Regions from separate parts of the Streptomyces sp. NPDC057939 genome, predicted to be linked through region 1. Evidence: riboswitches for the same ligand, from Rfam matches in the RefSeq annotation. Region 1 holds a riboswitch; each other region holds the start of a gene.
The links. A riboswitch is a leader RNA that binds a small molecule or an ion and turns the genes downstream of it on or off. The one in region 1 is predicted to bind cobalamin.
Positions count from the first base shown of each region.

Region 2: linked by a shared signal. The riboswitch ahead of ACFVS6_RS30215 (CoA-acylating methylmalonate-semialdehyde dehydrogenase) and the one ahead of metE (5-methyltetrahydropteroyltriglutamate--homocysteine S-methyltransferase) in region 1 are both predicted to bind cobalamin.
Region 3: linked by a shared signal. The riboswitch ahead of ACFVS6_RS12105 (cobalamin biosynthesis protein) and the one ahead of metE (5-methyltetrahydropteroyltriglutamate--homocysteine S-methyltransferase) in region 1 are both predicted to bind cobalamin.
Region 4: linked by a shared signal. The riboswitch ahead of ACFVS6_RS26870 (energy-coupling factor ABC transporter permease) and the one ahead of metE (5-methyltetrahydropteroyltriglutamate--homocysteine S-methyltransferase) in region 1 are both predicted to bind cobalamin.

Region 1 is NZ_JBHVPG010000043.1:15,310-22,613, forward strand. It holds gene katG (catalase/peroxidase HPI) at 1-753, shown strand, start outside; gene ACFVS6_RS32800 (hypothetical protein) at 817-1,518, opposite strand; gene metE (5-methyltetrahydropteroyltriglutamate--homocysteine S-methyltransferase) at 1,674-3,995, opposite strand; cobalamin riboswitch at 4,168-4,388, opposite strand; cobalamin riboswitch at 4,649-4,785, shown strand; gene ACFVS6_RS32810 (ABC transporter substrate-binding protein) at 5,130-6,122, shown strand; gene ACFVS6_RS32815 (FecCD family ABC transporter permease) at 6,212-7,216, shown strand; gene ACFVS6_RS32820 (ABC transporter ATP-binding protein) at 7,252-7,304, shown strand, end outside.
Region 2 is NZ_JBHVPG010000036.1:80,466-87,769, forward strand. It holds gene aceB (malate synthase A) at 1-1,337, opposite strand, end outside; gene aceA (isocitrate lyase) at 1,439-2,725, opposite strand; gene ACFVS6_RS30205 (short-chain fatty acyl-CoA regulator family protein) at 3,092-4,501, shown strand; gene ACFVS6_RS30210 (VOC family protein) at 4,556-4,984, opposite strand; cobalamin riboswitch at 5,081-5,260, shown strand; gene ACFVS6_RS30215 (CoA-acylating methylmalonate-semialdehyde dehydrogenase) at 5,487-6,986, shown strand; gene ACFVS6_RS30220 (acyl-CoA dehydrogenase family protein) at 6,983-7,304, shown strand, end outside.
Region 3 is NZ_JBHVPG010000008.1:54,120-61,423, forward strand. It holds gene ACFVS6_RS12075 (neutral zinc metallopeptidase) at 1-153, shown strand, start outside; gene ACFVS6_RS12080 (VOC family protein) at 230-625, shown strand; gene ACFVS6_RS12085 (hypothetical protein) at 663-2,093, opposite strand; gene ACFVS6_RS12090 (alpha/beta hydrolase family protein) at 2,246-3,376, opposite strand; gene ACFVS6_RS12095 (anion permease) at 3,763-5,034, shown strand; gene ACFVS6_RS12100 (hypothetical protein) at 5,063-5,284, shown strand; cobalamin riboswitch at 5,412-5,568, shown strand; gene ACFVS6_RS12105 (cobalamin biosynthesis protein) at 5,604-6,566, shown strand; gene ACFVS6_RS12110 (cobyric acid synthase) at 6,563-7,304, shown strand, end outside.
Region 4 is NZ_JBHVPG010000028.1:81,464-88,767, forward strand. It holds gene ACFVS6_RS26840 (APC family permease) at 1-673, shown strand, start outside; gene ACFVS6_RS26845 (L-serine ammonia-lyase) at 834-2,216, shown strand; gene ACFVS6_RS26850 (hypothetical protein) at 2,527-2,841, shown strand; gene ACFVS6_RS26855 (hypothetical protein) at 3,060-3,509, shown strand; gene ACFVS6_RS26860 (SsgA family sporulation/cell division regulator) at 3,559-3,972, shown strand; gene ACFVS6_RS26865 (hypothetical protein) at 4,115-4,642, shown strand; cobalamin riboswitch at 4,884-5,080, shown strand; gene ACFVS6_RS26870 (energy-coupling factor ABC transporter permease) at 5,109-5,810, shown strand; gene ACFVS6_RS26875 (energy-coupling factor ABC transporter substrate-binding protein) at 5,807-6,214, shown strand; gene cbiQ (cobalt ECF transporter T component CbiQ) at 6,219-6,968, shown strand; gene ACFVS6_RS26885 (energy-coupling factor ABC transporter ATP-binding protein) at 6,965-7,304, shown strand, end outside.

The sequences.
Region 1 (7,304 bases):
GGCGCCAACGGCGGGCGCGTCCGGCTCCAGCCGCAGAGCGGGTGGGAGGCCAACGACCCGGACCAGTTGGCGACGGTGCTGCGCACCCTGACGTCGATCCAGGAGGAGTTCCACTCCGCCGGGTCCGGGGACAAGCGGATCTCGCTCGCCGACCTGATCGTCCTCGCGGGCGGCGCCGCCGTGGAGCAGGCCGCGAAGGACGCCGGCTTCGACGTCGAGGTCCCGTTCACCCCGGGCCGGGTGGACGCCTCGCAGGAGCAGACCGACGTCGAATCGTTCGCGGCGCTGGAACCGGCCGCCGACGGCTTCCGCAACTACCTCGGCAAGGGCAACCGGCTGCCGGCCGAGTACCTGCTGATCGACCGGGCCAACCTGCTGAACCTGAGCGCCCCCGAGATGACGGTGCTCGTGGGTGGCCTGCGCGTCCTCGGCGCGAACCACCAGCAGTCGCGGCACGGGGTCCTCACCACGACGCCCGGGACCCTGACGAACGACTTCTTCGTCAACCTGCTCGACCTGGGTACGACGTGGACCGCCACGGCCGGGGACGGCAACTCCTTCGAGGGCCGTGACGCGGCCACGGGCGAGGTCCGGTGGACCGGCACTCGCGCCGACCTCGTGTTCGGCTCGAACTCCGAGCTGCGCGCGCTCGCGGAGGTCTACGCGAGCGATGACGCGAAGGCGAAGTTCGTGAAGGACTTCGTGGCGGCCTGGGACAAGGTCATGAACCTCGACCGGTTCGACCTCGGCTGACGGTGACGCCCGGGCCGGCCGGTCTTCCCGGCCGGCCCGGACCGCCCCCTGCCCGCACCTCGGTCAGAACTTGACCTTGGTGGTCGAGAACGTGACGGGCTGCGCCGGGTCGGCGTAGCACTGGAAGGGGTCCCACTCGTTGGTGTCGGGCTGCAGCCGGTCCCAGCCGAACGCGGTGTTCGTGAAGCTGGAGCCGCCGGCGCCCGTGGTCAGGGTGCCGCTGCCCGGGGCGCGCAGGGTGACTTCGAGGTTCGGGAAGTCGAACTCGACGCCGCCGACCCACTCGCCGTCCGACTTCACGCGCAGCTCGTTCCCGTTGCGCTCGACCCACTGGTTGGCGGTGCCCAGGTTGCTGCCGCCGGTCAGCTTGTAGCTGACGACGGTCGCGTTGGCGGGAACCTTGTAGTTGAACGAGATGGTGTTCAGGAGCTTGTTGTAGGCGGCGACGGCCTTGATCGGCGCCGAGTCGAAAGTGACCTTGAACGTGTGGAACGGCGCGACCTTGGCCGGGGCCGTGGTGGTGAAGTTACGGCTGTACTCGACCGGTATCCACTCACCGGAGAGCCGGGTCTGGCAGACGTACGGAAGGGTGCTGGTCGTCGTGACCGCGGGCGCCCCGGTCGCGGCGGCGGTACCGGGCGGACGAGGTGCAGCGGATGCCGTCCGCGGCCGAGGTGGTCCGGGAGCTGGAGCGTTCGGTGCACGTCCACCGGGCCGCCGCGGCCGGATCGGCCTGACGTCGCACGGCTCGGTCCGACGTCGCACGGCTCGGTCCGACGTCGCACAGCTCGGTCCGACGTCGCACGGCTCGGTCCGACGTCGCACGGCCGGCGCCGCGGCGGGGGACCCGCCGTGGCGCCGGGAGAGGTGCGCGGGCCCGAGCGGGCCGGAACGTCGCGACGTCCCGGCCCTCCGGCGCGTCAGGCGGCGCCGCCCACCTCCGCCCGGACTTCGCGGGCCGCCGCCACCAGGTGTTCCAGGGAGGCGCGGGTCTCGGTCCAACCGCGGGTCTTCAGACCGCAGTCGGGGTTGACCCAGAGCCGCTCGGCGGGGATGGCCTCAAGGCCCTTGCGCAGCAGTGCGGCGGCCTCGGCGGCCGACGGGACGCGCGGCGAGTGGATGTCCCACACGCCGGGTCCGGCCTCCCGCGGGTAGCCGTGCTCGGAGAGCTCGGTCGCGACCTGCATGTGGGAGCGGGCGGCCTCCAGGCTGATGACGTCGGCGTCGAGGTCGTCGATGGCCTGGACGATGTCACCGAACTCCGCGTAGCACATGTGGGTGTGGATCTGGGTCTCCGGCCGCACGCCCGAGGTCGTGAGGCGGAACGACTCGGTGGCCCACGCCAGGTAGTCCGCGTGCCCGTCGGCACGCAGCGGGAGGGTTTCGCGCAGAGCGGGCTCGTCGACCTGGATGACGGAAGTCCCGGCGGCTTCGAGGTCGTTGACCTCGTCGCGCAGGGCGAGTCCGACCTGGCGGGCGGTCTCCCCGAGCGGCTGGTCGTCGCGGACGAAGGACCAGGCGAGCATGGTGACGGGCCCGGTGAGCATGCCCTTGACCGGCTTGGTGGTCTGCTCCTGGGCGTACGCCGTCCAGCGGACGGTCATCGGTTCGGGGCGGGAGATGTCCCCGGCGAGGACCGGCGGTCGGACGTAGCGGGTGCCGTACGACTGGACCCAGCCGTGCTGGGTGGCGAGGTAGCCCGTCAGCTGCTCGGCGAAGTACTGGACCATGTCGTTGCGTTCGGGCTCGCCGTGCACCAGGACGTCGATGCCCGTCTTCTCCTGGAAGGAGAGGACCTCGCGGATCTCGCCCTTGATGCGCTCCTCGTACCCGGCGGTGTCGATCCGGCCCGCCCTCAGGTCGGCGCGGGCCACCCGCAGCTCGTCCGTCTGCGGGAAGGAACCGATGGTCGTCGTCGGCAGGAGAGGCAGTCCCAGGTGGGCCCGCTGGGCCGCGGCCCGGTCGGCGTACGGCTGCGCGCGGCGGCCGTCCGCGGCGGTGATCGCCCCGGTGCGTGCCCGGACCGCGGGGTCGCGGGTGATGGGGGACGCGGCCCGGGAGGCCAGATCGGCGCGGTTCGCGGCGAGTTCGGCGGTGATCGCTCCGGCGCCCTGCGCGAGGCCGCGGGCGAGCGTGGCGATCTCGACGGTCTTCTGCCGGGCGAAGGCCAGCCAGCGTCGGACCTGCGGGTCGATGTCCCGCTCGACGCCCGAGTCCAGCGGAACGTGCAGCAGCGAGCAGGAGGCGGCGACGTCGACCCGGTCGGCCAGGCCGAGGAGGGTTCCGAGGGTGGCCAGCGACTGCTGGAGGTCGTTGATCCAGATGTTGCGGCCGTTGACCACGCCGGCGACCAGCCGCTTGCCGGGCAGGCCTCCGACCGCGGCCAGGTCGGCGAGGTTGGCGGCGGCGCGGTCGGTGAAGTCGAGGGCGAGACCCTCCACGGGCGCCTTCGCCAGGACGGGCAGGGCCTCGCCGAGGCGGTCGAAGTACGAGGCGACCAGCAGCTTGGGGCGCTCGGTCAGTGCGCCGAGCTCCCGGTAGGTGCGGGCGGCCACGTTGAGTTCGGCCGGGGTCCGGTCCTGGACCAGGGCCGGTTCGTCGAGCTGCACCCACTCGGCGCCGGCCGCCTTGAGGTCGGCGAGGACCCGGGCGTACACGGGGAGCAGCCGGTCCAGGAGGGTGAGGGGCTCGAAGTCGTCGGCGACGCCGGGGGCGGGCTTGGCGAGGAGCAGGTAGGTGACCGGGCCGACGAGGACCGGGCGGGCGGTGTGGCCGAGGGCGCGGGCCTCGCCGAACTCGGTTACCTGCTTGGTGGAGTCGGCCGTGAAGACGGTGTCCGGGCCCAATTCGGGTACCAGGTAGTGGTAGTTGGTGTCGAACCACTTGGTCATTTCGAGCGGCGCCACGTCCTGGGTGCCGCGCGCCATGGCGAAGTATCCGTCGAGCGGGTCCGCCGTGACGGCGGACCGGTGGCGGGCGGGGACCGCGCCGACCATGACGCTGGTGTCGAGGACGTGGTCGTAGTACGAGAAGTCGCCGGTCGGGACCTCGTTGACGCCGTCGGCGGTCAGTTGCCGCCAGGCGTCCGCGCGCAGGGCGCGGGCGGTGTCGCGGAGGGCGTCGGCGGTGACGCGGCCCTTCCAGTAGCCCTCGACGGCCTTCTTCAGTTCGCGGTTCTGGCCCTGGCGGGGGTAGCCGTACACGGTGGCGCGCACTGCTGCGGCTGCGGACTCGGTGGTCACGGAACTCTCCTTCGCGAGTGTGTCTCCATGGCCCGGTGGCGGGACGAGGACGCGAAGGGTGCCGGAACGGGCGGTTCGTCGGGAACGCGTACGACCGGTACGCGAACGGGAACGATCCGTCCGTGGTGCACGCCGACCCGCCCACGAGGTCACCGGGAAGCCGTGCGCGGTCGATCGCGCACGGGCAACGGGCAGGTCTTCGGACTCGCGGGCGCGCCGGCCACTCGGGCCGGCTCCTACTGGCCGTCGCTTCCCAGACCCTGACGGGTCCAGTGCGTATGACGGCGGTCGTTCCCACTCACCGCTGCGGGGCAGTCCCGGATTCCCACCGGGTTCCCTCTTACGACGCATCCCGCCTGGCGGACGGGGCGAACCAGCTGCGGGAGCCACCCTAGGCCGACTCGCTGGAGGAACGGTCCAAAAGTCCGCATGCTGGACGGGTTCGTGAGATGTGGGGCGGGAGCGCCGGCAGTGGCGGCGGGCATCGGCATCGCCGTCGACGGTGCGCCGGAGCCGACGTCGGGCTTCGGGTCCGCACCCCGTTCCCCCAGGTGAAAGCCCCTGACGGTACCCGAGTGATCAAGGAGTCGCCAGTCGGGAGGATGGCCGGTCGGGCCGTGGGGCGCGTTGCGACGTACGCCACCTTGACGCCCCGGGCCGGCTCGTGTTGCACTCCGGCTGAAAGCACGCAGCACCAGGGGAAGCCGGTCGAAATCCGGCACTGACCCGCAACCGTGGGCCCGGCACCGCCGGGCGAGTCGGAACACCTGGCGCGCAGTCATGTACACGAGAACGCCGTCGCGGACTACGGCGTGGCCGTCAGCACTTCCCCCACGGCTCGGCCGTGCACGGGGGTGCCCCGCCACGCGACCGGCCGCCCGGCAGGGACGAGAGGCCGGCGGTGGCGACCGAACAGCTGGAGAAGCGGCACCCGCACACCGGGCGCCCGTCGCGTCCGGCCACCTCCGCGCTCCGGCCCCCGGGCCCGCGAGTGGCCTTCCTCACGCCCCCGATTCCGCGTCCGCCGACCCCGTCGACCCCGTCGGGCGTTGCGCGGCCGTCGACCGATTGACCGGGCTACGGCCGACGTAGCACGAAGAACACCCGTTCCATCCGCGGCGAGAGGACACACCCATGCCCCGCAACCACCCGAAGATCCTGCTCTCCACGCTCGTCGTGGCCCTGCTCGCATCCGGCTGCGGGGGCGGCGCCAAGCCCTCCGCGGGCCCGTCGTCGTCGGCCGGGACCGTGGCGGGTTTTCCGGTCACGGTGGACAACTGCGGGGTCAGGACCACCTACCAGCGTCCGCCGCAGCGGGCCGTCTCGCTGAACCAGCACGCGACGGAGGTCATGCTGGCGCTCGGCCTGGAGAAGTCGATGGTGGGCACGGGTTACCTCGACGACCGCATCCTCCCCGAGTACCAGGGCGCCTACGACAGCGTGAAGGTCCTGTCGAAGGAGTACCCGTCGTTCGAGGTCCTGTTGCAGGCCGAACCGGACCTCGTGTACGGAGGGTGGTCCTCGACCTTCGACGAGAAGGAGGGCCGCGGCCGCGCCGCCTTCACGAAGGCCGGCATCAACACGCACCTCAACAGCGAGGAGTGCCCCACCGGTCCCGTCGACGCGGCCGCGATGGACGCGGAGATCCGCACCGTCGCGAAGATCTTCGGTGTGCCCGAGCGGGCCGAGCAGCAGGTGACGAAGCTGCACGGCGTCCTCGACCGCGTCGAGTCGCAGCTGGCGGGCGTCCCCGCGGTCAAGCTCTTCGTGTACGACAGCGGTGACAAGACGGCGTTCACCGCGGGCGGCAAGGGCATCGGCAACGAGATGATGCGGCGGGCCGGCGGGGTCAACCTCTTCGCCGACCTGGACAAGGCCTTCGGGGACGTGTCGTTCGAGCAGGTGGCGCAGCGTGCGCCCGAGGCCATCGTCATCTACGACTACGGTGACCAGTCGGTCGAGGACAAGAAGAAGTTCCTGCTCGCCCATCCGGCGCTGAAGGACGTGCCCGCGATCAGGAACCAGCGGTTCGCGGTGTTGCCGCTGTCGTCCACCGTGCTCGGTGTGCGGATGCCGGCGGCCGTGGAGTCGCTGGCGCGTCAGCTCCACCCGAGTCAGGTCAAGTGACCGGGGTGAAGGCCGCACCGGCCGGGGAGGCCGGCGTCCGTCCGGCGTCCCCGGCCGGTCCCGGGCGGCGGCCCGGGCTGCCCTATCCGATGGTGCTGACGCTCCTGGGCGTCCTGGTGGCGGGGGCCGCGACGGCCGGGATCGCGGCCGGCTCGATCAGCGTCCCCGCCGACCAGGTGTGGAGCATCCTCCTGCACCGCCTGCACCCGGCCCTGGCCGAGCCGACCTGGACGCCGGTGCGGGAGACCATCGTCATCGACGTCCGACTGCCCAGGGTGTTGCTGGCCGGTGCGGTGGGCGCGGGCCTGTCGGTGGCCGGGATGGCGCTTCAGGCGCTGGTCCGCAACCCGCTGGCCGACCCGATGCTGTTGGGGGTGTCCTCGGGGGCGTCGGTCGGCGCGGTGCTCGTACTCGTCCTGAACCTCGGCCTGTTCGGACTGTTCACCCTGCCGATCGCGGCGTTCTGCGGTGCGCTGGCGGCGCTCGTCGCCGTGTACTTCCTGGCCCGCTCGGGCGGCAGGATGACGACGGTACGACTGGTCCTGGCGGGCGTGGCCATGGCCGAGGTGCTGTCGGCCGCGGCGAGCTTCCTGATCGTCACCTCGAACGATCCGCACAAGACGCAGTCCGCGCTGCGCTGGATGCTCGGCGGGTTGGCCGGCACCACCTGGACGACGGTGTGGATCCCGGTCGGTGCGGTGCTGGTCGGCACGGCCGTCCTCCTCGGCGTCTGCCGTCCCCTCAACCTCCTGCTGGCCGGGGAGGAGGCGGCCGCCGCCCTCGGGTTGGACGTCCACCGCTTCCGCGGCGCCCTGTTCATCCTGGTGGCCCTGATGATCGGCACGATCGTCGCGGTCAGCGGACAGATCGGCTTCGTCGGGCTGATCATGCCGCACGTGGTGCGGCTGCTCGTGGGAGCCGATCACCGTCGGGCACTGCCCGCCGCCGCGCTCCTGGGGGCGGCGTTCCTGATCGCCGCGGACCTGGCCGCCCGGACGCTCATGAGCCCGGAGGAGATCCCCGTCGGCATCCTCACCGCCCTGGTCGGCGGTCCCTTCTTCCTCTGGTTGATGCGACGGAAGGCCGCCCGATGACGGATCCGCTGAACGGAGCGACAGGAACGACCGGGATGAGCGGCACGGCCGGGACGACCGGGACGAGCGGGACGAGCACAGCGGTGGG
Region 2 (7,304 bases), on a different contig from region 1:
ATCAGCCCGTACAGGGCCACGGCGCCGCTGCCCCGCAGCCACGCGTCGAAGTAGCGCAGGGCCACGGCGACGTTCGAGCGGATCCCCTCCTGGGTGGGCGGCGCGGCGATCCGACGTACGGACAGCAGATCGGCGGCGGTGACCTCGACGTCCTCCCGGGTCCGGTCCAGTTGGTTCGGCCGCGGTCCCAGCACGCCCGTGAAGACCTCGCGGCAGACGGGGACCAGCCCCGGGTGGGCCACCCAGGAGCCGTCGAAACCGTCCTCGGCCTCGCGCTCCTTGTCGAGCCGGACCTTGGCGAGAGCGGCTCCGTTCGCCTCCGGGTCCTTGCTGGGGACGTGGGCGGCCATCCCGCCGATGGCGTGGGCGCCGCGCCTGTGGCAGGTGCGGACGAGGAGTTCGGTGTAGGCCCTCATGAACGGGGCGGTCATGGTGACGGCGGCGCGGTCGGGCAGTTGGAAGTCGGTGCGGTGGCCGAAGGTCTTGATGAGGCTGAAGAGGTAGTCCCAGCGGCCGGCGTTCAGTCCCGCGCTGTGCTCGCGCAACTCGTGGAGGATCTCCTCCATCTCGAAGGCGGCCGTGATCGTCTCGATGAGGACGGTCGCCCGGACGGTGCCGCGGGGAATGCCGAGGAGTTCCTGGGCCAGCACGAAGACGTCGTTCCACAGCCGTGCCTCGTACCGGTTCTCCAACTTCGGGAGGTAGAAGTACGGGCCGTACCCGGCGTCGATCTGCCGCCGAGCGCAGTGGAAGAAGTACAGGCCGAAGTCGACCAGCGAGGCCGGCACGGGCCGGCCGTCGATCTCCAGGTGCTCTTCGAGGAGGTGCCAACCGCGGGGTCGGACCATGATCGTGGCGAGGTCCGTGCCGAGGCGGTACTCCTTGCCCTCCGGGGTGGTGAAGTCGATGCGCCGCTCGATGGCGTCGAGCAGGGTGAGCTGACCGCCGATGACGTTGTTCCACGTGGGGGCGGTGGCGTCCTCGAAGTCGGCCATCCACACCTTGGCGCCGGAGTTCAGGGCGTTGACGGCCATTCGCCGCTCGGGCGGGCCGGTGATCTCGACGCGCCGATCGGTGAGGCCGGGCGCGGGCGGGGCGACCCGCCAGTCGGCGTCGGCGCGGATCGCCGAGGTGGCACGGGAGAAGTCCAGGGGCGTGCCCGAGGCCAGGTGGGCGGACCGGCGCTGCCGTTCCTTGAGGATCTCCGCACGGCGGCCCGTGAACGCGGCGTCGAGCCGGGCGATGAAGTCGAGCGCCGCCGGGGTGAGGATCTCCTCGTGGCGCTCGCCCGGTGTGCCGAGGACTCGGACACCGGCGGTCAGGGACGTGGATGACATGCGGTTCTGCTCCTCGGCGTGGGTGGCCGGCGCCCGAGGGGGGAGCCTCGGGCGCCTTCGGACGACGGCCGGCGGGCGGGCCCTGCCGGATGCGGGAGGTCTTAGTGGAACTGCTCTTCCTCGGTGGAGCCGGAGAGCGCCGTCGTGGAGGAGGCCGGGTTGACGGCCGTGGAGACCAGGTCGAAGTAGCCGGTGCCGACCTCGCGCTGGTGCTTGACCGCCGTGAAGCCCTGCGCCTGGGCGGCGAACTCCCGCTCCTGGAGGTCGACGTAGGCGGTCATGCCGTGCTCGGCGTAGCCGCGGGCGAGGTCGAACATGCCGTGGTTGAGCGAGTGGAAGCCGGCCAGGGTGATGAACTGGAAGCGGTAGCCCATGGCACCGAGCTCGCGCTGGAACTTGGCGATCCCGTCGTCGTCCAGGGCCGCCTTCCAGTTGAAGGAGGGCGAGCAGTTGTAGGCGAGCATCTGGTCCGGGTACCGCGCGTGGATCGCCTCGGCGAACTCGCGGGCCTGGGCCAGGTCCGGGGTGCCGGTCTCCACCCAGATGAGGTCCGCGTACGGGGCGTACGCCAGGCCGCGGGCGATGACCGGGGCCATGCCGTTCCGGACGTGGTAGAAGCCCTCGGCGGTGCGTTCGCCGGTGCAGAACTCGGCGTCGCGCTCGTCGACGTCGCTGGTCAGCAGGGTCGCGGCGAGGGCGTCCGTACGGGCGATGATCAGCGTCGGGGTGTCGGCGATGTCGGCCGCCAGGCGGGCCGCGTTCAGGGTGCGGACGTGCTGGGCGGTGGGGACGAGGACCTTGCCGCCGAGGTGGCCGCACTTCTTCTCGGACGCGAGCTGGTCCTCGTAGTGGATGCCGGCCGCGCCCGCTGCGATCATCGCCTTGGTCAACTCGAAGGCGTTCAGCGGGCCGCCGAAGCCGGCCTCGGCGTCGGCGACGATCGGCGCCAGCCAGTCCGTGGTGTCCGAGCCGCCCTCGGCGGTGGCGATCTGGTCGGCGCGCAGCAGCGCGTTGTTGATCCGCCGGACCACCTGGGGGACCGAGTTGACCGGGTACAGGCTCTGGTCCGGGTAGGTGTGACCGGCCTGGTTGGCATCGGCGGCGACCTGCCAGCCGGAGAGGTAGATCGCCTGCAGACCGGCCCGCACCTGCTGGACGGCCTGCCCGCCGGTGAGCGCGCCGAGCGCGTGGATGTAGTCCTGCTCGTGGAGCTGCCGCCACAGCCGCTCGGCGCCGCGCCGGGCCAGGGTGTGCTCCTCGCGGACGCTGCCGGAGAGCCGCACCACGTCCTCGGCCGTGAAGGTGCGCTCGATGCCCGCCCACCGCGGGTCGTCGGCCCACCGCTGCCTGAGCATCTCGGCCGCCGCCGTCGTGTTCGCCTCTGCCATGACCGTCACCGTCTCCATGAGTCGCTTCAACGTCCTCGCACGCCATAGGTGCGAAGCTGTGGCACCACGTGCCATATCGGATCGCGGCCCGCCGTTCCTGACCTGGAACGAGTGAGCAATGTTGTCGATCCATCAGCCGGGAGCTGCCGGGGTGTCCGACATCAGGGCGTGATTCGGGCCCGGTTCCCCCGTCCGGATCCGCCTGGTCCGGCGGGCCGCAGGACGACTCTCGCAGTGGCACCCAGTGCCATCAAGCGTGGACGTCTGCCAACTTCTGCGAATCTTCTCGACGCCGTTTGTCAAGTTTGCGAAGGGTCCGAGTCATCGCCTCCCGCATAGGGTGGTGCACGGAACGAGGGAGGCGCGGTGAGCAAGACGTACGCGGGCACGCGGTTGCGGAGACTGCGGGAGGAACGGCGGATGTCCCAGGCCGAACTGGCCCGGGTGCTGGCCATCTCGCCCAGCTACCTCAACCAGATGGAGCACGACTCCCGCCCGCTGACCGTGCCGGTGCTCCTGCGGCTGACCGAGGCCTTCGGCGTCGATCCGGGCTTCTTCTCCGAACGCGACACCAGTCGGCTGGTCGCGGACCTGAGGGAGGCGCTGGCCGGTGAGGTGGCCGAGGCGAGGGTATCCACCTCGGACCTGGCCGAGCTGGCCTCCCGGATGCCGGCCGTCGCTCAGGTGCTGCTCGACCTGGGCCGCCGCGGCCAGTTGCTGGCCGAGCGGCTGGCCGGTTCCGCCGACGGGCGGGACGGGGACCCGGGCGCCGGATCGCCGCGCTCGCCGCACGAGGAGATCCGCGAGTTCTTCTACCGGCGCCAGAACTACCTCCACGACACCGACCTCGCGGCCGAGGAGCTGGCCCGTACCATCCGGATTCGGCCCGGTGAGGTCGTCCGCGCCCTCTCGGCGCGGCTCGCGGACCGCCACGGGGTCCGGGTGAGCGCCGACTCGGAGCGGCTGCACCACTACGACGACTCGGGCCGGGTACTGCATCTGTCCGCCCGGCTGCGACCGGGCCAGCAGGCCTTCCGGATGGCCACGCAACTGGCGTTCCTGGAGTACGGCGGCGAACTGGACCGGCTGGCGGCGGAGGACTTCCCCGCGGGGTCGACGCCGCACGCGCTGGCCCGGATCGGCATCGCGAACTACTTCGCCGCCGCCCTGATCCTTCCGTACCGGGCCTTCCACACGGCCGCCGAGGAGTTCCGCTACGACATCGAGCGACTCACCGACCACTTCGGCCTCGGCTACGAGACCGTCTGCCACCGCCTCAGTACTCTGCAACGCCCCAGGCTGCGCGGGGTGCCCTTCTCCTTCGTCCGCGTCGACCGGGCCGGGAACATGTCCAAGCGGCAGTCCGCCACCGGATTCCACTTCTCCCGTGCGGGCGGTACCTGCCCGCTGTGGAACGTCTACGAGGCCTTCGCCGCGCCCGGCCGGATCCACGTGCAGGTGGCCGCCATGCCCGACGGTCGGCGGTACCTGTGGACCGCCCGCGCCGTCACCCGCCACCGCGGAGGCTGGGGGGAGCCGGGCAAGACCTTCGCCATCGGTCTCGGCTGCGAGATCCGGCACGCCTCCCGGCTGGTCTACTCCGACGGGATCGACCTGGACAACACGGCCGCGGCCACCCCCATCGGCATGGGCTGTCGCCTCTGCGAGCGGCTCGACTGCCCGCAGCGCGCCGTCCCGCCGCTCGGGCGGCCGCTCGCCGTCGACGAGAACTCCAGCACCTTCGTCCCGTACCGGGTCGCCGACCCGGACCGGTGAGCCGGGGCCCGACCCGGGCCGTGACGGGCCGGCGCGCTCCGCGCCCCGGACCGCTCAGTCGACGCAGAACTCGTTGCCCTCGATGTCCAGCATCGGGATGCACGCGTCGTTGCCGTCGTACAGGGTGCGCACGTGCACCGCGCCGAGCGGGACGAGCCGTGCGCACTCGGCCTCCAGAGCGGCGAGTCGCTCCTCGCCGACGAGCCCGGTGCCGACCCGCACATCGAGGTGCAGCCGGTTCTTGGCGGCCTTTCCCTCGGGGACGCGCCGGAAGTACAGCCCCGGACCCACGCCCGAGGGGTCATGGCAGGCGAACCGGGAATCCCGCTGCTCGGCCGGCTGTGAGACGTTGAAATCGTCCCAGGTGGCGAACCCCGCCGGGGGCGGCGGTACGACGTACCCCAACACCTCGCACCAGAAGCGGGCGAGCCGCTCGGGCTCCGCGCAGTCGAAGGTGACCTGGAACGTCCTTGTCGTCGGCATCGGCGCACCGTACCAACGGGACCCCTTCGGGGCGGCGGGGTTTTCGCGCGGCCCCGCCGGGGGTGGGGGGTGGACTTACTAGGACGTCCAACTATATGTTCGTGACAAGCCCGCGGTGCAGGGAAGCCGGTGTGAATCCGGCGCGGTCCCGCCACTGTGACTGGGAAGTGTGCTCTTCAGCAGGTCAGGCCACTGACGGGATCCATCCGTCGGGAAGGCCGGAGAGCACGCGTTGATCCGGGAGTCAGGATACCGGCCGCGGGGTGATCCGTGTTGTCCACGAGGATGGAGCAGACACGCATGGCACCGGTACGTGACCACGGCCCAGGTGATCCGGCGGAGTCCCCGAACCATGAGGCCCTGTCCTCGCGTTCGTGACTCGACGAAGGCCCCCGGGCCTTCCCTGTCCCGCGGTCGGACCCGCGGTCCGCACCCCGATCGGTGCCGTACCGCTCCCGCGCCGCGCCTTCCTCGGATCCTCACCTGACGAGAGCAGGCTTCGATGGTCCGCGAACTCACCCACTTCATCGGCGGCAAGCACACGACCGGCACGTCCGGTCTCTTCGCCGACGTGTACGACCCCAACACCGGCACGGTGCAGGCCAGGGTCCCCCTGGCCGGACGCGCCGACACCGAGGCGGCGATCGCCAACGCGGAGGAGGCGCAGCTGGAATGGGGGCAGTGGAACCCGCAGCGCCGCGCCCGCGTCATGCTGCGCTTCCTCCAACTCGTCGAGGGCGAGCGGGACTCCCTGGCCCGACTGCTGTCCTCCGAGCACGGCAAGACCGTCGCGGACGCCCACGGCGACCTGCAACGCGGCCTGGAAGTGGTCGAGTTCGCCGCCGGCGTGCCGCACCTGCTGAAGGGTGAGTTCACCGACAACGCGGGCACCGGGATCGACGTGCACTCGCTGCGTTCCCCGCTGGGCGTCGTCGCGGGCATCACCCCCTTCAACTTCCCCGCGATGATCCCCCTTTGGCAGGCCGCCCCCGCCCTGGCCTGCGGAAACTCCTTCATCCTGAAGCCCTCCGAGCGGGACCCGTCCGTCCCGCTGCGGCTGGCCGAACTGTTCCTGGAGGCCGGACTGCCGCCCGGCGTCCTCAACGTGGTCAACGGCGGCAAGGAGACCGTCGACACCCTCCTGGAGGACCCTCGCGTCCAGGCCCTCGGCTTCGTCGGATCCACCCCGATCGCCGCGCACATCTATGCCACCGCCGCGGCCCACGGCAAGCGCGCCCAGTGCTTCGGCGGCGCCAAGAACCACATGATCGTGATGCCCGACGCGGACCTCGACCAGGCCGTGGAGGCACTGATCGGCGCCGGCTACGGCTCGGCGGGCGAGCGCTGCATGGCCATCGCCGTCGCCGTCCCCGTCGGAGAGGAGACCGCGAACGCCCTGGTGGCCAAGCTGGCGGAGCGCATCTCCACCCTGCGCGTCGGCCGCTCCGACGACCCCGAGGCCGACTTCGGGCCCCTGGTCAGCCGGGACGCGCTCGACCGGGTGAACCGCTACGTCGGCATCGGAGCCACCGAGGGCGCCGAACTCGTCGTCGACGGACGCGGGTTCACCCTGCCCGGCCACGAGGACGGCTACTTCGCCGGAGCCACCCTCTTCGACCGCGTCACCCCGCAGATGCGGATCTACCGCGAGGAGATCTTCGGCCCGGTGCTGTCCGTGGTCCGGGCCGCCGACTACGAGGAGGCGCTGCGCCTGCCCACCGAGCACCCCTACGGCAACGGCGTCGCGATCTTCACCCGTGACGGCGACACCGCACGCGACTTCACCCGCCGCGTCGGCGCCGGCATGGTCGGGGTCAACGTCCCGATCCCCGTACCCGTCGCCTACCACACCTTCGGCGGCTGGAAGCGGTCCGGCTTCGGCGACCTGAACCAGCACGGGCCCGACTCGATCCGCTTCTACACCCGGACCAAGACCGTCACCTCGCGCTGGCCCTCCGGGGCCAAGGAGAGCGCGAGCTTCACCATCCCGACGATGGGATGAGCGCCGTGACCACCCTCACCGAGGACCAGCTCGCCCTCGCCGAGGTCACCCTCGACTTCGCCCAGGAGCAGTTGGCCCCCCACGCCGTCGCCTGGGACCAGGCCAAGCACTTCCCCGTCGACGTCATCCGCCGGGCGGCCTCGCTCGGCCTCGGCGGTGTCTACGTCCGCGAGGAGCAAGGCGGCTCCGGCCTCACCCGCTCCGACGGGGTCCTCGTCTTCGAGACCCTGGCGACCGGCTGCCCGTCGATCGCCGGCTACCTCTCCATCCACAACATGGTCGCCTGGATGATCGACCGGTACGGGGACGCCGCCCAGC
Region 3 (7,304 bases), on a different contig from region 1:
GCGGCGGCGGTCGGCGACGACCGGATCCAGGAGAAGTTCCAGGGCCGCGTGACCCCCGAGTCCTGGACCCACGGCTCGGCCGAGCAGCGCCGGCAGTGGTTCTACCAGGGCTACCGGACGGGCGACATGGCCCAGTGCAACACCTTCCGCTGACCGCCGACGACGCCTGCCATGCTGTGGTGCGGGTCACATCGACGCACCAGCACGTCCACGAGAGGAAGTGATCGTCATGGCAGGCGTTCCGTCCATCGTCCCGACCCTGCTCTACCGCGACGCGAAGGCGGCGATCCAGCAGCTGACGGAGGCGTTCGGCTTCACCCAGGTCTCGGTCTACGAGGGTGACGGCGGCGCCGTGGTGCACGCCGAGCTGTCGTACGGGAACGGCGCGGTGATGCTCGGCAGCAAGGGCACCGGCGGCGCCTTCGACAAGGCCATGGAGGGCGCCGGCCCGGCCGGGGTCTACGTCGTCGTGGACGACGTGGACGCGCACCACCGCCGGGCGGCCGAGCACGGGGTGGAGATCGTCATGGAGCCGACCGACCAGGACTACGGATCGCGGGACTACATGGCGCGCGACGGCGAGGGCAACGTCTGGAGCTTCGGCACGTACGCGCCGCAGGTCTGACCCGCGGCGCGCACCCGTCCGTTCGGGTCCGCCCCGGCTACGCCCCGCCGGTGTGGACCTGGAAGGCCGCCCGGCGGACGGCCTTGGCCAGGGCCGGGTCGGGGTGGGCGGCGGCCAGTGCCACCAGGACCTGCACGGTGCGGGGGTGCCCCACCGCGCGGACCTCGTCGAGCAGTCGGGGGACGGTCGTGCGGACGGCCGAGTCGAGGTGGCGCGCCAGCAGGTCGGCCTCGCCGTGGTCGGCGATGGCGGCGGCCGTGTCCACCCAGAGCCAGGTCGACTCCTCGGCGGTGAGGACCTCCTGGGCCTCGTCGGGGTCGACCCCGTCGTGCTCGGCGAGCCACAGCAGGGCGTAGGGGCGCAGGGCGGGTTCGCGCACGGCGGCGCGGACCTCGCGCTCGGCGGGGGCGCCGACCACGCGCAGCGCCTCGAAGGCCAGGCCGCGCAGGAGGGCGTCCTCACCTCGGGCGGCGTGCAGCAGCTCGCTGACGGCGTGCCCGACGGGCCGGGCGGCGAGCCAGGCCTGGTACTCGGCGCGGGCCGGTCCCGGGGTCAGCCGGGCGCAGCCGTGGAGCATGGCGGCGGCGGACTGCTCGATGTTTCCGGCCGGGCTCTGCGCGGCGACGCAGATCTGCTCCAGCTTGACCCAGACGGCCCAGCTGCCGAGCGGGGTGAGGGTGGCCCGCGCGGGGCCCAGGGTGACGGCGTCGACGGCGGCGAGGCCCCCGAGCGCCCAGCGCAGCAGCCGGGCGAGGGGAAGGGGCCGCGATTCGGCGGGCGCGGCCTCGCCGGCCGGGTCCCGGGATCCGGCCGGCTCCCCCGCGTACGGGACCTCGCAGCGTTCGTCGCGCAGTTCGGTGACGCGCTGACCGAGGAGGTCCAGCAGGTCGGGGACGGTCACGGGACCGGCCGACAGCTGGAGGAGGGAGAGCAGCTGGGGCATCGCCTCGACGACCTCGGCGACGGCCCCGGGGGCGATGTCGGCGGGGGCGGGGTGGACGAGGGACCAGGCGTCGAAGAGGGCCACCCAGCCGCGCAGGACGGCGGTGTCGTCGCGGTCCCAGGCGCGCAGGCGCCAGCCGGGCCGGGCGTGGCCGCCGTGCACCTCGACGAGGCCGGAGAGCCGGGCGCGGTCCCAGCCGACCCGGATCTGACCGTGCGTCAGACGTAGTTCCGCGGCGGCCCGTTCCACGTCGGAGGCGGGCAGCGCGCCCGCCGTCGCGGGGCGCCCGCCATCGCCCGCCCCGAGGTTCAGCTCGGCCCAGCGGGCCAGCCGTACCGCGTCGGCGAGGGAGGCGCGGGCCCGGTTCGCCAGGTCTGCCGTGGCGGGGGTGCCCGCCGGCGGCCGGGGGGCCGGCCGGGTTCGCCGGTCGGTCACCGCCTTGCGCGCCGTGGCGACGGAGCGCGGGGAGACGAGTCGGAGTCTGGAGTCGCGAGCCAACTGCTCATCAGGCTTTCGGGACGTCACGGATGCAGTCTCGCCCGTCACTGGCCGAAAGCCCAAACGGAACCAGCCGTTTCCACAGGTCACCGGATGGATGAACCGGGACAATCCGCCCCCTACGTCCCGTCCGGCACGAGCCCTTCACCCCGGCGCCGCGCGGCGCGCCCGACGGCGCGTCACATGAGGGGGGTGAGGAAGCGGCGCAGCGCCTCCTCGTACCCGGCCGGGTCGACGTTCCACATCGCCCCGTGCGGGGCGCCCCGCACGGTGTGCAGGGTGACCAGGTCGGGACGGGCGGCGGCCAGCCGTCGGGAGGGCTCCCAGGGGGCGAGCGTGTCGTCGGGCCCGTGCAGGATCAGCACCGGTACGCGCAGGGCCGCCGGGTCCGCGCCCGGGGGGCGGCGGTCGGCGCGCAGTCCGGCCCGGCCCTCGGCGGCCCGTACCGCGAGCGGGATCAGGGGGGCCGGGGTGCGGCGGGCGGCGGCGAGGGCGCGCAGGGTGGCCTGCCAGTCCATGACGGGCGAGTCCAGCACCAGTCCGGAGATCCGGTCGGCCAACGCGGAGCGTTCGGCCGCGTGCAGGGCCATGGTGGCGCCGGTGGACCAGCCGTGCAGGACCACCCGCCGGGCTCCGTAGCGCAGGGCGTAGCGGATGGCGGCGTCCAGGTCCCGCCACTCCGACTCGCCGAGGTGGCCGAGGCCGTCCGGGGAGGCGGGGGCGCCGAGGTCGCCGCGGTAGGCGAGGTCGAGGACGGGGAGGTGGTGGCGGTGCAGGAAGGGCATGACCACCATCGGGTGCTCCCGGCCGGCGCCGAGCCCGTGGACGGTGATGACCCAGGTGTCACGGGCGGCCGGCACGAACCACGCGGGCAGCGCGCCGAGCTCGCCGGGGACGTCCACGTCGGCGTGGTCGAGGCCGAGCGCGGTGCGCGGGTTGCCCAGGTGCACCTGGGGGGTGAGCGTGACCCGGGCCCGCGGTTCGAGGCTGCCGTGGGTGACGGCGAGGAGGCTGCGCACGACGGCGTCCGGGTCGTGCGGGACGTCGGGCAGGACGGGTCCGACCGCGGCGTGCACGCCGGGCGCGGACAGGCCCCAGGTGCCGGGCAGCAGTGAGGCGAGCGAACGGGTGAGCGTCACCCGGCCCGCACCGGCGGAGTGGACGCTCAGCCGGGGCCCGCCGGGCAGCGGGCGTCCGGGTTCGGGCCGCAGGGCGGCGTCGGCGGCGTACCGGCCGGCCGCGACCGCGGCTGCTCCGGCACCGATCAGGGTCGTTGTGACGGCCGCTGCCGTCGCTGTGGCGGTACGCACGGCTCCAGTGTCGGGGCGGGCCGGCGGTCGGGCCACCGGAGCCGATCGCCCCGCGCCGCCGTCCGGCGGAACCGGAACCCGGCCGACGGCCGCTCGGGGTGACGGCCGCGGCGGGGCCGGCCGGAGCCCGCCGAGGGCCCCCGCGCGTGATCTGGGTCTCTTCCGTGCCGTCGCGGGCGGGTCGCCCCGGGCCGGAAGTCCTCCCGGAAGGGGCGTGTTCGCCCCGCTCTGACGTGCACGAATCGCTATATTCGCGGTGGAACCGGGAGATAGGTCCCGATCACACGGCACACCGAGACACCACTCCGCCCGCCCCAGTTCACCTTCCGTTCATCCACGTTGCCTACGGTCGCCGAGCCAATGACGTCAAACAGAAGCCTGGGTAAATGGAGCACATAACGCTTCTCCTCGGGATCGTGATCATCACCGCTCTCGTGTTCGACTTCACGAACGGTTTCCACGACACGGCCAACGCGATGGCCACCACCATCTCGACCGGCGCCCTCAAGCCCAAGACCGCGGTCGCCATGTCCGCCGTGCTGAACCTCGTCGGCGCTTTCATGTCCGTGGAGGTCGCCAAGACGATCTCCAAGGGCCTGGTCAACGAGGAAGGCATTCAGCCGGAGGTGATCTTCGCGGCCCTGGTCGGCGCGATCCTCTGGAACCTCGTCACCTGGCTGGTCGGACTGCCCTCCAGCTCCTCCCACGCCCTCATGGGTGGCCTCATCGGTGCCGCGGTCGCCTCCGCGGGTCTCGACGCGGTCAACGGCAGCGTCGTCGTGACGAAGGTGCTGATCCCCGCGATCGCCGCCCCGCTCGTCGCCGGTGTGGCCGCCATGCTGGCCGCGAAGCTGACGTACAAGCTGGGCAACCAGGTCGGCGAGAAGACCTCCGCCAAGGGGTACCGCGCCGGTCAGATCGCCTCGGCCGGTCTCGTCTCCCTCGCGCACGGCACCAACGACGCGCAGAAGACGATGGGCATCATCACCCTGGCGCTGATCGCCGGGAACGCCCTCCCCGCCGGCGCCAACCCGCCGGTCTGGGTCATCGTCTCCGCCGGTCTGGCCATCGCGATGGGCACCTACCTGGGCGGCTGGCGCATCATCCGCACCATGGGCAAGGGCCTCACCGACCTCCAGCCGCAGCAGGGCTTCGCCGCCCAGACCTCGGCCGCGAGCGTCATCCTGGCCTCCTCCACCCTCGGCTTCTCCCTCTCCACCACCCACGCGTGCTCCGGCGCCGTCATGGGTGCCGGCCTGGGACGCAAGGGCGGTGTGGTCCGCTGGTCCACCGCCACCCGCATGTTCATCGCCTGGGGCCTGACCCTGCCGGCCGCCGCGCTCGTCGCCTCCATCGCCGAGCTCGTCATGCGCACCGGTGACATCGGCATCGCCGCGGTCACGGTCTTCCTGGTCGGTTCCTGCTTCGCCATCTGGCTGATCTCCCGCCGTCAGGTCGTCGACCACAACAACGTCAACGAGCTGGAGACCCCCGGCGCGACGGACGAGCCCGGTGTCGTCACCACGGCCATGGCCGCCGTCACCGTCCCGCCGACCACCGCCGCGGCCGGTACCACCGCCGCCGTGACCGACGAGGACCTCAAGGCCACCATCCCGGCCTCGACCGCGACCCCCGCGGCTCCGGCCGCAGCGGTCTGACCCCGAGAACGACAGAGGATTCAGCGGTATGAAGATCGACTGGGCATCACTCGGCTCCGTCTTCGGAGTCAGCCTCACCGCCACGGTCGCCCTCGTGGCCCTCTTCACCCTGGGCCTGGTGGGCCTGTCCAAGCACGAGGCAGCCACCGAACGCGGCGGCGCGGCTGTCATGGCCCGCAGCGGCGCGTACGTCTGCTTCGCGCTCTGCACGGCGGCCGTGTCGTACGGGATCTACCTGATCGTCAGCTGAGACGGTGCGTCCGAAGCTCCCTCCGGGTCTCCCGGGGGGAGCTTTCGCATGCCCCGGCGCACTACCCGCCGGCACCTCGCCCGGCACCCCGCCGCGCACCCGCCGCAGGTCAACGGCAAGTTGACGGGCGTTCTCGGTGCGTGGTGGACTGCGCGAGCCAATACGGCGGCATGGAAGAGGAAGTCCGGTGCGAATCCGGCGCGGTCCCGCCACTGTCACCGGGGCGGCGCACACGGTGCGCGCCCCGGGAGCCAGGAACTCTCGCCGCCGGACACGTCGAACCAGGGCGCGGACCCTGAGTGAGGACATAGCTGCCACCATGCGTGCCGATCGCGTCTTCGCGTACGGCGCCGCGGCGGGCCTGATCGGCGACCGGATCCTCGGGGATCCGCGCCGCGGGCACCCCGTGGCCGCCTTCGGGAGAGCCGCCGCCGCCGTCGAACGCGCCCTGTGGCGCGACGACCGCGCCCGCGGCGTCCTCCACACCCTGGTGTGCGCCGGGGGCGCGACCGCCGTCGGCGTCCTGGCCGCCCGCGCCGTGCGCTCCCGCCCCGCCGCCGCCCGCGTGGCCCTGACCGCCGCCGCCACCTGGGCCGTCGTCGGGGGCACCTCGCTGGGCCGGGAGGCCCGCGCCATCGGCGGGGCCCTCGCCGTCGGCGACACCGAGGTCGCCCGCGAACGGCTGCCCCACCTGTGCGGGCGCGACCCGCAGTCCCTGGACGGGCAGCAGATGGCCCGGGCCGTCGTGGAGTCCGTCGCCGAGAACACCTCCGACGCGGTCGTCGGGGCGCTGGTGTGGGGGGCCGTCGCCGGGGTGCCCGGCCTGCTGGCCTTCCGCGCCGTGAACACCCTGGACGCCATGGTGGGCCACAAGTCACCCCGTCACCTGCGCTACGGCTGGGCCTCCGCCCGCCTCGACGACCTGGCCGGCTGGCCCGGAGCGCGCCTCACCGCGCTGGCCGCCGTCGTGGCCGGTCCCGACCGGCGGGGAGCCGTACGCGCCTGGCGCGCCGACGCGGCCGCCCACCCCAGCCCCAACGCCGGACCGGTGGAGGCCTCCTTCGCGGGGGCGCTCGGGGTCCGGCTCGGCGGCACCCTGTCCTACGGCGGCCGGACCGAGCACCGTGCCGTGCTCAACGGGGGAACCGGGCGGCCCGTGGAGGTCGCCGACATCGAGCGGGCCGTACGCCTGTCGCGGCAGGTCACCTGGCTGGCGCTGGGCGCCTGCGTCGCGGTCCGGCTGCTGGTCTCCCGTACCACTTCGAAGGGACGGCGCGCATGAGCGGCACCGGGCGCGGCGGCGGGATGCTGGTCGCCGGCACCACGTCGGACGCGGGCAAGAGCGTGGTCACGGCGGGCATCTGCCGGTGGCTGGCCCGCCGGGGGGTGAAGGTGGCCCCCTTCAAGGCGCAGAACATGTCGCTGAACTCGTTCGTGACCCGGGAGGGCGCCGAGATCGGCCGGGCCCAGGCCATGCAGGCCCAGGCGGCCCGGGTGGAACCGACGGCCCTGATGAACCCGGTCCTGCTCAAGCCGGGCAGCGACCGCAGCAGTCAGGTCGTGCTGCTGGGCAAGCCGGTGGGCGAGATGAGCGCGCGCGGCTTCTTCGGCACGGCGGGCCCCGACCGGATCCCCGGGTCGGCCGCGCCCGGTGGGCACCGCGAGCAGCTCCTCGGCGTCGTCACGGACTGCCTGGAGCAGCTGCGGGGCACGTATGACGCCGTGATCTGCGAGGGGGCGGGCAGTCCGGCCGAGATCAACCTGCGCCGGACCGACATCGTGAACATGGGCATCGCGCGGGCCGCGCGGTTCCCCGTCGTCGTGGTCGGGGACATCGACCGGGGCGGCGTCTTCGCGTCCTTCTTCGGGACCACCGCCCTGCTGTCCCCCGAGGACCAGTCGCTGATCGCCGGATACCTGGTCAACAAGTTCCGGGGCGACGTCTCCCTCCTGGAGCCCGGCCTGGAGATGCTGCGCGGGCTCACCGGCAGGGCGACGTACGGGGTGCTGCCCTTCCAGC
Region 4 (7,304 bases), on a different contig from region 1:
CCTCTCCGAGACCGGCTTCTTCCCGAAGCGGCTCAAGGAGACGCACCCCGTGTACGGCACCGCCCGCCCGGCGATGTGGCTGAACCTCGGGTTCTCCGTCCTGCTGCTGGTGACCGTCGGCCACAGCTGGAAGACCCTGGCGCCGGTCATCTCGGCCGCGATGGTCATCTCGTACCTGATCGGCCCCGTCGCGGTCGGCGTCTTCCGCCGCACCAAGCCCGGCCTGCCCCGCCCCTTCCGGCTGCCCGCCGCGAAGGTCCTCTGCCCGCTCACCTTCGTCTTCGCCGCCTGCGCCCTCTACTGGTCCAAGTGGCCGAACACCGGCATCGTCACCGCGCTGACCCTGCTGGCCGCCCCGATCGCCGCCCTCGTCCTGTCCCGCAAGGGCGAGCGGAACCTCTCCCGTCAGTTCGCCCCGGCCTGGTGGATCGTCTTCTTCCTCGGGGCCCTGTCCCTGCTGTCCTGGCTCGGCTCCACCGACTTCGGCGGCCGGGGCACCATCCCCGGCGGGCTGGACATCGCCCTCGTGGCGGCCATGGCCCTCGTCACGTACTTCTGGGCCGTGAACGCCGGCGTCAAGGCCCACCGCGCGGGCCTGCCGGGCCCGGATCCGGTGCTGGACGGCTCCGTCGCCCCGTCGCCGGAACCGGAACGCGAGCCGGTGCACGCCTGACCGCCACGTCCGGCAGCCGAAGCGTTCACCTCCACGCGTTAGGCTCGTCTGCCGGACAAAATCCGCAGATCCGCCCCTTTGATCACCACACCGCTCCGATCACCACACCGCTCCACCTCCTGCCCCCTCCCACCCCACGAGCAGACAAGGGAGTCCGCCAGTGGCCATCTCCGTCTTCGACCTCTTCTCCATCGGTATCGGCCCGTCCTCCTCCCACACGGTCGGCCCGATGCGCGCGGCGCGCATGTTCGTCACGCGGCTGAAGAAGGACGGCGTCCTCGCCCAGACCGCCTCCGTGCGCGCGGAGCTCTTCGGGTCCCTCGGCGCCACCGGCCACGGCCACGGCACGCCCAAGGCGGTGCTGCTCGGCCTGGAGGGACATTCCCCCCGCACGGTGAACGTGGAGACCGCCGACGCCGAGGTCGAGCGCATCCGACAGAGCGGCCGGCTGCGGCTGCTGGGGGCGGAGATAGGCGATGGCCACGAGATCGCCTTCGACGAGCCGAACCAGCTGATCCTGCACCGCCGCCGCTCGCTCCCGTACCACGCGAACGGCATGACGCTCTTCGCCTACGACGAGGCCGGCACCCCCCTCCTGGAGAAGACGTACTACTCGGTCGGCGGCGGCTTCGTCGTCGACGAGGACGCGGTCGGCGAGGACCGGATCAAGCTCGACGACACCGAGCTGAAGTACCCGTTCCGCTCGGGCGACGAGATGCTGCGCCTCGCCAACGAGACGGGCCTGTCGATCTCCTCCCTGATGATGGAGAACGAGAAGGCCTGGCGCACCGAGGAGGAGATCCGCGAGGGCCTCCTGGAGATCTGGCGGGTCATGCAGGCCTGCGTCGCGCGCGGCATGTCCCGCGAGGGCATCCTCCCGGGCGGCCTGCGCGTCAAGCGCCGGGCCGCCTCCACGGCGCGCCAGCTGCGCACCGAGGGCGACCCGATGATGCACCGCAGCGAGTGGACGACCATCTACGCGATGGCGGTCAACGAGGAGAACGCCGCCGGCGGGCGCGTGGTGACCGCCCCCACCAACGGCGCGGCCGGGGTGCTGCCCGCGGTCCTGCACTACTACACGAACTTCGTGCCGGGCGCGGACGAGGACGGCGTGGTGCGCTTCCTGCTGGCGGCGGGCGCGATCGGCATGCTGTTCAAGGAGAACGCCTCGATCTCCGGCGCCGAGGTCGGTTGCCAGGGCGAGGTCGGCTCGGCCTGCTCGATGGCGGCCGGCGCCCTCGCCGAGGTCCTGGGCGGCACCCCGGAGCAGGTCGAGAACGCCGCCGAGATCGGCATGGAGCACAACCTGGGCCTGACCTGCGACCCGGTCGGCGGCCTGGTGCAGATCCCGTGCATCGAGCGCAACGGCATGGCCGCCGTGAAGGCCGTGACCGCCGCGAAGATGGCCATGCGCGGCGACGGCAGCCACAAGGTCTCCCTCGACAAGGTCATCAAGACCATGAAGGAGACCGGCGCGGACATGAAGGTCAAGTACAAGGAGACCGCCCGCGGCGGCCTCGCGGTCAACGTCATCGAGTGCTGACCGGCTCCGCCCGGGGCTGACCGGGCAGCGGTGGCGAAGGGGCCCGGCGCAGGCGCGCCGGGCCCCTTCGCGTCGACGGCCCCCGCGCCTGCGGCTCCACACCAGTACTCATCCGGACATTCCCGGTATGCGAACTTGCCACCGATTCGACGTTTGGATCGAGTTGATCACGCTTGAGGGGGAACAACCCGGTCCGGGCTGGTTCTTGATGATCACCGTGCGCCAGGGTGGTCCCACGACGTCACGTCACACCCGGCGGTCGGCCAACCGCCTTGCAACCATGCCGTTTTGCGTACTGGAGGACTTCACCATGGCAAGCATCCGCAGCATCCGCGTGATGGCGGCGCTCGCATCGCTCCCCCTCGCCGCCGTCTGCTTCACGGGCGTGGCACAGGCCGACAACGGGGCCGGCGCCGCGGGCACCGCCTCGAACGCCGCCCTCGCCGAGATCCTCGGCAGCGGGGTCGGCGGCAGCAACACCGGCAACTCCTCCACCGCACAGCAGGTCGCCTCCGGCTTCGGCGCCTCGAACCAGAACAACGGCGCGCAGGCGAACGGCTCCGGCTTCACCGCCATCGGGCAGTCCAACGCGCACGACTCGCTGGTCTGGAACCCGCTGCCGTAGCGTCCGCGCGGCCCACCGCCGCGCACCGGGAGCCCGCCCTCCTCCGGAGGGCGGGCTCCCGCGCGTACGGAACCGGGGGCGGGGCAGGGGCGTCGCAGGAGGCGGCTACGATCTCGCGTACCGGCGAGGGGGGAAGCGTGGAAACATCGCACTGGGCTTCAAGTCCACATGCCTCGGGGGCGTTTGAGGGCCACAATCCGATCGCTCTGATCGCCGTCGTGCTGGTCGGGCTGGTCGCCGCCGCCGGCCTCCTCGCCTACGCGCTGAACGCCCGCCCGCCCCGCCGCCGCATCGCCGCGGCCTGCACGGCCGGGGCCGTCGGCCTCTACGTGTGGGGCGCCCTGCCGCTGCTGTTCCTCGACGAGAGCGCCACCTTCGACGCCTGCCTGAAGGCGGTCGGGCAGGACCGGATGGCCCGCGTCGACGAGTACCGGGCGACCTTCGTGCCGCTGGGGCTGGAGTGCCACCTCCCCGACGATCCGCACCGCCACGACGCCGCCGTCCCCCCGTACGTCAACCCGGGCGCCGCCCTGCTCCTGCTCGGCGCCCTGGGCGCCGGTGTCTCCGCCCTGATCGGCGTCCGGCTGCCCGCCGTCCCCGAAGAGGGGTCCGGTGGCCCGTCCGGCCCGGGACCTTCGGCGTCCGGTCGGGCCGAGGGGGTCGGCTAGCGTGCCGGAAGGGCCCCGGAAGACCCCGTTCGAGAGGAAGGCTCACCCGTTGACCACCGCCGTCACCGAGCACCGCGTCCTGCCGCTGCGACTGGAGGCGGCTCCCGTGTCCGTCCCCCTCCAGGGGGTCTTCGTGTACCGCACGGACCGGCCGTACGAGCTCGCCGTGGACTTCCGCGGCGCGGGGGTCCACCTGGCGCGCTGGGTGTTCTCCCGGGAACTCCTGCTCGACGGGGAGGCCACCGCCACCGGCGAGGGCGACATACAGGTGTGGCCCCGCCGGCAGCGCTCGGAGCCGCGGGTCTTCCTCGCCTTCAGCAACGGGCTGCAGAACTGCGTGGTCTCCGCCCGCGCCAAGGACGTCCGCGAGCTGTGCCGCCGGATGAGCACCCTGGTCCCGCGCGGGCAGGAACGTCGTCACTACGACCTCGACGCCGAGGTCAGCGCCCTGCTGGCGCACTGACCGGCCGCCGGGTGGAGCCGGGGTCGCCGGCCGGCCCGGAGGTCCGGAAACGGGGCAGCGCAGCCGTGCAACCGTAGGAGCCCGGCGGGTGTCCTACCCGATGACACCCTTGTCCCCGTCTCTGAAGAATCGGGGGGACGTCATGCGTCACCTGCTTCGTCCTCGTCGTCGGCGGATCGTGGCCCTGGCCACGGGTGCGCTGCTCACCGCCGGGCTCGCGCTCGCCGGTCCGGCCACCGCCGCCTCCGCCGCCGCTTCCACCACCAAGACCCAGACCCCGCTCGTCGTGAACGCCCGCTGGGGCGGGCACTGCACCTTCGACCGGATCGTGATCGACATCCAGGGCCACGTCCCGACGGTCAACGTCAGTCCCGTTTCCAAGCTGGTCTACGACGGGTCGGGCAAGCCCGTGCCGCTGGCCGGGAAGTACTTCCTGGAGATCCGCCTGAACCCCGCCGCCGGACACGACGACGCGGGTCAGAACGTCTACCGGGGCCCCCGGCTGCAGAAGATCTACCTGCCCAAGCTCAAGGGCATCGCCATGACCGGCGACTACGAGGGGTACGTGACCTTCGGCGCCGCCTTCGACACCAAGCCGGCCTACGGCGTCACCGTCCTGCACAACCCGGAGCGGGTCGTGGTGGACGTATCGCACCCCAACACCTGCTGACCCGACGGGACGGCGAACGGTCGGGGGCCCGGGGTGTGTCACACACCCCGGGCCCCCTGCCGTTCCCGACGGCGCACGCCCCCGACGGCGGCTCGGCGGTACCCGGGGGCGGGGAGGTCCGAGCGGCTGCCCCCGCCCCGCTCCCCACACCGACCCCACCCGTCACCGACCGCCATCGGACCGCAGCCGCACGGGTCACCACCGCCGGCGGGGCCGGGTTGTTACCGGTCGGCGCGGCCGACTACTGTCAGCGGGCCTTGGTGTTCGGGAAACCGGTGGGAAACCGGTGCGGCCCTCGCCACTGTGATCGGGAAGTCCGGCTCCATTCCTGCGGGAAGCCACTGGGTTCCGCGCGGGAGACCGCACGGCCCCGGGAAGGCGGAGTCAGGGCATCAGTACCCGTGAGCCAGGAGACCGGCCGGGGCGCGTCGTCCATCCACGAGGTGCTGGAGAGGTCTCTCTACTCATGCATATAGCCGAGGGGTTCCTGCCCCCTTTGCACGCGGTCGCCTGGGGCGCCGCATCCGCTCCCTTCGTCGTCCACGGCGTCCGCGCCCTCACCCGCGAGGTGAAGGCCAACCCCGAGAGCACCCTGCTGCTCGGGGCGTCCGGAGCATTCACATTCGTCCTTTCCGCCCTGAAGATCCCTTCGGTGACGGGTAGTTGCTCGCACCCCACCGGCACCGGTCTGGGAGCCATCCTCTTCAGGCCGCCGATCATGGCGGTCCTCGGCACGATCACCCTGCTGTTCCAGGCCCTGCTGCTGGCGCACGGCGGTCTCACCACGCTCGGCGCCAACGTCTTCTCGATGGCCATCGCCGGCCCCTGGGCGGGCTACGGGGTCTACCGGCTGCTGAAGAAGTTCGACGTGCCGCTGATGGTGACCGTCTTCTTCGGCGCCTTCTTCGCCGACCTCGTCACCTACTGCGTGACCTCCGTCCAGCTCGCCATGGCCTTCCCGGACCCGTCCGGCGGTTTCGTCGGCGCCCTGGAGAAGTTCGCGGGCATCTTCGCCCTCACCCAGATCCCGCTCGCGGTCAGCGAGGGCCTGCTGACGGTCCTCGTGGTGCGGCTGCTGATGCAGTCCAGCAAGTCCGACCTGGTGCGCCTGGGCGTCGCCCGGCTGACCGGTGGCAGCAAGACGAAGCAGGAGGCGGAGGTCCGATGACCAGGAACGCGAAGATCAACACTCTGCTGCTGCTCATGGTGGCGGCGCTGGCCGTGCTCCCGCTCGCGCTGGGACTCGGGGACGGCAAGGAGGAGCCGTTCGCGGGCGCCGACGCGCAGGCGGAGGCGGCCATCACCGAACTGAAGCCGGACTACGAGCCCTGGTTCTCCCCGCTGTACGAACCCCCCTCGGGCGAGATCGAGTCGGCCCTGTTCGCCCTCCAGGCGGCGCTCGGCGCGGGCGTGCTCGCGTACTACTTCGGCGTGCGCAAGGGGCGCCGCCAGGGTGCGGCGCTCGCGGCCGCCGGGAGCGGCGACGGGGCCGGCACCGAGGCAGGGACCGGCGACGGGGGCGGTACGGGCGCCGGAACCGGTTCGGCGGCCGCGGCCGGCGCGGAGCGCTAGCGCGGTGCTGCCGATCGACGTGGCGGCGCACAGCAGTCGCTGGCGCCGCCGCCATCCGCTGGAGAAGGCCCTGCTGGGGCTGGGGCTGACGGTCACCGCCGTGTGTCTGCCGCCCTGGCCCGGCGGGCCGCTGGTCGCCGCGGCGACCCTGGTGGTGCTGCTCGGCCCCGCCGGGGTCGCCGGGCGGCAGTTGTGGCGGGCCTTCCGGGTGCCGCTCGGCTTCTGCTGCACGGGTGCGCTGCCGCTGCTGGTGTCCCTGGGCGGGCCCGCCGGCTTCGTCTCCCTCGCCCCCGACGGGCCCCGGCACGCCGCCGAGCTGCTCCTGCGCACCTCGGCGGCCTCGCTCGGGGTGCTGCTGTTCGCCTTCACCACCCCGGTGTCGGACGTGCTGCCCCGGCTGGTGCGGGCCGGCGTACCGGCCCCCGTCGTGGACGTGGCCCTCGTCATGTACCGGATCGGGTTCCTGCTGCTCGACTCGATGGCCCAGGTCCGCCGCGCCCAGGCGGCCCGCCTCGGGCACACGAACCGGGCCGCGGTGTGGCGCTCGCTGGCCGGGCTCGCGGCGACCGCGTTCGTCCGGGCCTTCGACCGCGCCGGACGGCTCCAGGAGGGGCTGGCCGGGCGCGGCTACGACGGCGCGCTGCGGGTGCTCGTCCCCGAGGCGGCCCTGTCCCGGCGGTTCCTGGCGGCGTCCGCCGCCCTGCTGGCCTCCCTGGTCGGCCTGACCCTCGTCCTGAAGGAGCTGTATCCGTGACCCCGTTGGTGGAGCTGGTCGGCGCGGGCTACGCCTACGAGGACGGCCCCGCCGTCCTGTCCGGCGTGGACTTCGGCATCGCGCCGGGCCGCGCGCTGGTCCTGTTGGGCCGCAACGGCAGCGGCAAGACCACCCTGATGCGGCTGCTCAGCGGGGGCCTGCGGCCCGGCTCGGGCGCGCTGCGCCTCGACGGCGAGGTGGTGACGTACGACCGGACCGGCCTGACCCGGCTGCGCACGTCTGTGCAGCTCGTGGTCCAGGACCCCGACGACCAGCTGTTCGCGGCCTCCGTCGAGCAGGACGTGTCCTTCGGTCCGATGAACCTGGGGCTGGCCG